DNA from 3 places in the Mesorhizobium silamurunense genome. Region 2 is predicted to be linked to each of the others. Evidence: predicted binding sites of a transcription regulator. Region 2 holds the regulator's gene; each other region holds the start of a gene.

Region 1 (2,266 bases), on a different contig from region 2:
CACCCAGCGCGCGATCGGCATCGGCGAGTTGGCCAAGGGGCTCAATGCCCCGCGCTCGACGACCTATACGCTGGTTCGCGAGCTGGTCGATGCCGGGCTCCTGGAGATGGCCGGCGACGGCAACCGCGTCTATTTCGGCAAGAAGCTCTACCTCTACGGAATGGCCTACATGCGCGGCAACGACCTGCTCAGGCGCGGACGGCAGGAGGTCGACACGCTGTCGCGCGAGACGGGGGAAACCTCGGAGCTCTGCATGCTGCAGAGCGGCCGCTACACGATCGTCCATTCGAGCCCGGGTATGAGGCCGTTCCGTATCAGCTCGGCCACCGGGCTGCAGATACCGCTGCCCTGGACCGCGTCCGGCCGGCTGCTGCTTGCCGGCCTCGACCGGAGCCGGATCGAGGCGATGATCTCTGAGGACGACCTCGTGCTGCCGGACGGCCGCAAGATCGAACTCGACGACTTCATCGACGACATCGCAAAAGCCCGCGTCACCGGCTATTGCGTGACCTCAGGCCTTGTCGACGCCTACACCAAATGCCTGGCGGCGCCGGTCTTTTCGGCACCCGGCAAGGTCGAGGCGACGATGTGCCTGGTGGTTCCGATCGACACGTCGGAAGCGCGGACAGGCGAACTGGTCGCGCTGCTGCGCGAGCGCGCCGCCAGGCTCTCAATCTCGTAGCGAAGGAAAGCTGGCGGTCAGGCGATGATGTCGGGGATGATGCGGTCTTCCAGCGCCATCAGCCGGTCCTTCAGCAGGAGCTTCTTCTTCTTCATGCGTTGGATCTGCAGCGGGTCGCAACCCATGGCGATCATCGCATTGATGGCGGCGTCGAAATCGGCGTGTTCCTGTTTGAGCCGGGAATATTCTAGGCGTATTTCAGCCTGTTCCTGTTCGGACATTCTCTACCGTCTGCGTATGCATCGCCCAAGGATGGGCCTGTCTGGGCGGGGCCGGTGGGGTTTTGTGACCGGCGCGCCGCTGATATCACATTTCACATTGTCGTGGAATGCTACCACACGGCATTCGACATCGAGATTGGTTGGTGGCAAACTGTCACCGTGCCGTCACAGTAGCGACCTGCGGTGGACGTGCCTGCGACGGCTGCAATCGAGGAAACCATGAAAGGGAGAACCAATCATGTCTCTTGCATCCCATCTTGATGAGCTGCAGCGAAAGCACGGCGACATCGAGCGTGAGATTATCGACGCGATGAATCATCCTTCGGTAGACGACCTCGAGATCGCCACTCTCAAGCGGCGCAAGTTGGCAATCAAGGACGAGATTGAAAAGCTGAAGGCGAAACCAACGGCGCACTGAAGCTCCTCTAGGCAACATCACGCGCCATTTACGGCGCAATCATCCACTCGGTAGCTTCGATGCCACCGGGGTTTGGGTGTTTAGTTTTAATTTTGACCAGTTTCGGTAGCGGCGGCGTGGTTTGGGCGCCTTCGCAGCCGGAGTTGGCTATCATGGTCTCGGCAACGGCTCAGGCAGCCGATTGGGCCGATCGTCCGCTCCTTGCCATTGACAAGCTTTCTTTGCTCCTCCACCTCATGCCCGGACCCTTGAGCATCTTTCTGCTCCAAGCTAAAGGCTGCCGGCCATGACCGGATATTTTTCTTCTCCTTTCCCGCGCCGTGCGTCGGTCGGCGTCGATATCGACGGCGTGACGGTCGGCGGCGGCGCGCCGGTCGTCGTGCAGTCGATGACCAATACCGACACTGCCGATGTCGACCAGACGGTCGCGCAAATTGCCGCGCTGCATCGTGCCGGCTCGGAGATCGTGCGCATCACCGTCGACCGCGACGAGAGCGCCGCCGCTGTGCCGCTCATCCGGGAAAGGCTGTTGAGGCTCGGCGTCAACGTGCCGCTGGTCGGCGATTTTCACTATATCGGCCACAAGCTGCTTGCCGATCATCCGGCCTGCGCCGAAGCGTTGGCGAAATACCGCATCAATCCCGGCAATGTCGGCTTCAAGGAGAAGAAGGACCGCCAGTTCGCGGCGATCGTCGAGATGGCGATCAGATACGACAAGCCGGTGCGGATCGGCGTCAACTGGGGCTCGCTCGACCAGGAGCTCCTGACCCGGTTGATGGACGAGAACCAGGCCCAGGGCTCGCCGCTCACCGCGCAGGAAGTCACGCGCGAGGCGATCGTGCAGTCGGCGATCCTGTCGGCCGAGATGGCTGAAGAGATCGGGCTTGGCCGCGACAAGATCATACTGTCGGCGAAGGTCAGCGGCGTGCAGGACCTGATCGCCGT
Region 2 (2,266 bases):
TTGACCAGATGGTCCGGCCTGCTTTCTTTCTGGTGACACAGGATCGCAGGCCGGACCATACACGGGGAGTAGCCGGCTACTCCCGGTGCGGGCTAGACCTTTTCTAGACCAAGTCGTAATCGCTGGCCTTCGGCATAGACCATAGCGAAGGTCTCAAGCTCGAATGAGGTGCGGCATAGACCATAGCGAAGGTCTCAAGCTCGAATGAGGTGGTGGCTTCTCCACCATCCTCGATCACCCGAACGAACCATTCGCCGCAGGTTTCAATCACTTCGATTTTGGGGGATTTGGCTTCGTTTCTCCGGACGTTATCCATCGCAGCTCTCCTCAGGGAAGCAATGGGAAACGTCGATTTTTATAAATCCAGATCGGCGTTTTTCAATATCAAAATATGCTTACGGAACGATAACGCGCGACGGTCGTTATTGTTATTCGCCAATAGAGCCGGAGAGGAGCAAGCCGGTCGACGCTATCGTTCAGCTGCTTGTTAAAGATACCGGCATTCCCGAAAATCAAGCGCTCGAACTCATCTTCCCGATGGGCTTGAACTGAACTCGCTTGTGCGCGAGGCGAAGATCATCAAATCCGGTCGGTAAACGGGCTGGTCGCAGGCCGGCCGCACCTGCATATCAGCGCATCGTTAATCTTCCCTGATCGCGTAGCCCGCCCCGCGGATGGTCCGGATCACGTCCGGCATGCGGCCGTTGTTGACCGCCTTGCGCAGGCGTCCGACATGCACGTCGACCGTACGCTCGTCGATATAGATCGTCTCGCCCCAGACATTGTCGAGCAACTGGCTGCGCGAGAACACCCGGCCGGGATGGCGCATCATGAATTCGAGCAGCCGGAACTCGGTCGGGCCGAGCCTGATCTCGCTCTTCTTGCGGTAGACGCGGTGCGATTCACGGTCGAGCACGATGTCGCCGACCTTGAGCACGCTGGACAGCACTTCCGGCTTGGCGCGGCGCAACAGCGCCTTGACCCTGGCCATGAATTCCGGCGTCGAGAACGGCTTGACCAGGTAATCGTCGGCGCCCGTCGAGAGGCCGCGCACCCTGTCGCTTTCCTCGCCGCGCGCGGTCAGCATGATGATAGGCAGCCGTTCTGTCTCGGGCCGCATCCTGAGCCGCCGGCAAAGCTCGATGCCGGAAACCGCCGGCACCATCCAGTCGAGCACCAGAAGGTCGGGCACGTTCTCCTGCAGGCGGATCTCGGCTTCGTCACCGCGGGTAACCACCTCGACCTGATAGCCCTCGGATTCGAGGTTGTAGCGGAGCAGCACCCCCAGCGGCTCCTCGTCCTCCACCACCATGATGCGTGGCGCGATCATATAGCAGGTACCTTCGCTGTCAGGCCGCCGGCGCCGACATCGCCGTTTCGTCCTGTTTCGGACGGTTCGCGGGCAATTGCGTGCCGGTCAGCACATAGTAGGCGTTCTCGGCGATATTGGTCACATGGTCGCCGATGCGCTCCAGATTCTTGGCGCAGAACAGAAGATGCGTGCAGGCCGTGATGTTGCGCGGATCCTCCATCATGTAGGTCAGCAGCTCGCGGAAGACGGAGGTGTATTTGACGTCGATGCGCTCGTCGTCGTTCCTGAGCTTGGCGAGCGCCGCGGCGTCGCCCGCCGTGTATTCCTCGATCACGCCCTGGACCTGGATCAGCACCAGTTGCGCCATCGAGTCGATGGAGTGCGATAGGTCGCGCGGCGCGGCGCTGACGCCGACGGAGCCGACGCGCTTGGCGATATTCTTGGCAAGATCGCCGATGCGCTCGAGATCGCCGGCCATGCGGATCGCGCCGACCACGCTGCGCAGGTCGTCGGCCATCGGCTGGCGTTTCGCGATCAGCGTGATGGCGCGATCGTCGAGCTCGCGCTGCCGCGCGTCCATGATGGCATCGTCGGAGACCACGCGCTGCGCCATCGCGTTGTCGGAGTTCAGCAGAGCCTTGGTCGACGCGCCGACCATCGAGCCGGCAAGATCGCCCATGTCACGGATGAGCTGGCTGATCTGCCTCAGATCCTCGTCGAAGGAAGCGACCGTATGGGCCATGATTGTGTCCTCGTATGAACTCAGCCGAAGCGGCCGGTGATGTAGTCCTGCGTGCGCTTCTCGCGAGGCGAGGTGAATATCTTCTCGGTCCGGTCGAACTCGACCAGCTCGCCGAGATACATGAACGCCGTCTGCCGCGACACGCGCGCCGCCTGCTGCATGTTGTGGGTGACGATCACGATCGTGTAGTCGGCCTGCAGCTCGTCTATCAG
Region 3 (2,266 bases), on a different contig from region 2:
CGATTTGCCCGGGACCATTTCGGTCCCGGGGTGATGGATTCAGTAGCCAGGGAAGGCCGGTTCGAGCGGTCCGGCGGATGCGGTGAGCTTCGGCTTGATGCTGACGCTGGTCGACGTGATGGCCTCGGTGATCTCGACGCCGTTGGCGTCGGCGCCATAGACGGTGCGCACGGCGTCGCGGTCGAGATCCTCGGGCGCGCCGTCGAAGACGACCTTGCCGGCGGCCATGCCGATGATGCGGTTGCAATAGGCGCGGGCGGTGTCCAGCGTGTGCAAATTGGTGACGACGGTGATGCCTTCGCGCAGATTGATGTCGCGCAGGGAATCCATCACCACCTTGGCGTTGAGCGGGTCTAGGGAGGCGATCGGCTCGTCGGCCAGCAGCACCTTCGGCTGCTGCATCATGGCGCGTGCGATCGCCACGCGCTGCTGCTGGCCGCCGGACAGCGTGCCGGCCGGCTGCAGCGCGGTGCGGGCGATGTCGAGGCGCTCGAGCGCGGCCACCGCCTCGGCGCATTCGGTGCGCGAGAACATGCCGAGCAGATTGGAGAAGGTGGAGCGGTGGTTGAGGCGGCCGAGCAGGACGTTGGTCAGCACGTCGAGGCGCGGCACCAGGTTGAACTGCTGGAAGATCATGGCGCAGTCGCGCTGCCAGCGGCGCAGCGGCGAGCCCTGCAGGCTGGAAACCTCGGCGCCGTCAAAAAAAATCGATCCTTGGCTGGGATCGATAAGACGGTTGATCATGCGCAGAAGCGTCGACTTGCCGGCGCCGGAGCGGCCGATGATGCCGACCATCTGGCCCTGCGGGATCGAGACGCTGATATCGCTGACAGCGGTGTTCTTGCCAAATCGTCGGGTTACGCCGCGGATTTCCAGCGTGGCCGATGATGCTGACATGGCAAGACTCCAGTCCGTCGCGGTTTGAAGGTCCGTTAACCTTCGCTAGCGCAGCCCCATGAAGCTGGGGTGTCGGATTGATGTCAGTTTTGTTACCGCCCACAGGCCATCCTTGTTTATGCATGTCGTTGTCCCAAAACCGCTGTGCACTTTTGGGCGACATGCATAGGCTAGCCAAGGACCAACAATTCCTCGAAATGCTTCATATCCTTGAAGCTGCAAAAGGCCGGCGGGCGCAATTCGATCACCGGAGCCTCGCGTTCGAGGAACGACAGGCAATCGTCGAACATATCCTGCCAGGCGGCCGCGCGTTCGTCGGCGAGGCGGCGGATCTGGTAGGCGAAAGTGATGTGGAAGACATACACGTCGTGGTCGGGATGGCGGTAGCCGAACGGCACCGACAGCGCATCGCGCCAGGCTTTGAGGATAAGCCGGTCCTCGTCCGTGGCGCCGGCTACTGTCAGGCCGTTCGGCGTGACGCCGATGGTCTTTATCTTGAAGGCGCCGTTGCCTTCAAAGCCCCGCAGGCGCTCGAGATAGAGACGCGCCATGTCGTCGACGCTGGCGTCGAGCGGCACATCGGCGGGCCAGTAGGGGAGCCGGCGGCGGTATTCGATGATGCCCTGGAACACGGTCATGTGCAGGCTGGAGATCGGCGTGAAGGCGAGGCGGTCGGCGTCCGGCATGGCGCGCATGCGGTCGCGCACCTCGATGACAGCGGCTTCGGAAGGAGAGCCCTGGACGAGGTGGCTGACTACCGTGTTGCCGGGCTCGAGGAGGAAGTTGCCCGACCTGTCGTAGCGGGTGCCGAGATGCACCGGCGGCGCCGGATTGGTGCCTTCGAAGAAGGAGGCGAGCGAAGGTCTGACTGTGGCGAGCATGAGCGATCTCCTTGGGGAGATGGCGTCCTGTCCGAGTCATGTGTCAAGGGTGTGAATGGTGAATGGGGCTTCCTAGCCCGATCCGCGTTGTCCGCCATTCACTATTGACCATTCACCATTCACCAGAATCAGCCGCCATACTTCTCCAAGAAAGCCTCGGCCGAGAGCTCGCGGAAATCGTCGAGCGCTGAACGCAGCCGGGCATGGTCCCAATCCCACCAGGCGAGCGCCTGGTAGCGCTCGGCGGTGCGGCGGTCGAAACGCTCGCGGATCGGTTTTGCCGGCACGCCGGGGACGATGGTGTAGGGCGCGACATCCTTCGAAACCACCGCACCCGCGCCGACCGCCGCCCCGTCGCCGACCGTCACGCCGGGCAGGATGGTCGAGCCGTGGCCGAGCCAGGTGTCGTGGCCGATGATGACGCGCTTGGCGCGCCGCTCTGCGAAGAATTCGCTCTCATGCTCGGCGTCGTCCCAATAGTCCGAGGC

What was found. The regulator PhoB, encoded in region 2, activates phosphate uptake and scavenging genes when phosphate is short. The targets are predictions, from matches to a motif close to TGTCATNNANCTGTCAT.
Region 1: a site for PhoB is predicted at 1,056-1,072, ahead of AU465_RS11670 (YdcH family protein). Genes of this name have one in related genera too.
Region 3: a site for PhoB is predicted at 967-983, ahead of phnC (phosphonate ABC transporter ATP-binding protein). Genes of this name have one in related genera too.

The regions. Positions count from the first base shown of each region.
Region 1 is NZ_LPVS01000041.1:8,869-11,134, reverse strand. It holds gene AU465_RS11680 (IclR family transcriptional regulator) at 1-682, shown strand, start outside; gene AU465_RS11675 (YdcH family protein) at 700-903, opposite strand; gene AU465_RS11670 (YdcH family protein) at 1,142-1,321, shown strand; gene ispG (flavodoxin-dependent (E)-4-hydroxy-3-methylbut-2-enyl-diphosphate synthase) at 1,608-2,266, shown strand, end outside.
Region 2 is NZ_LPVS01000070.1:201,385-203,650, forward strand. It holds gene AU465_RS20255 (hypothetical protein) at 104-316, opposite strand; gene phoB (phosphate regulon transcriptional regulator PhoB) at 641-1,330, opposite strand; gene phoU (phosphate signaling complex protein PhoU) at 1,350-2,057, opposite strand; gene pstB (phosphate ABC transporter ATP-binding protein PstB) at 2,075-2,266, opposite strand, start outside.
Region 3 is NZ_LPVS01000079.1:32,784-35,049, reverse strand. It holds gene phnC (phosphonate ABC transporter ATP-binding protein) at 40-897, opposite strand; gene AU465_RS22515 (DUF1868 domain-containing protein) at 1,068-1,778, opposite strand; gene AU465_RS22510 (DapH/DapD/GlmU-related protein) at 1,907-2,266, opposite strand, start outside.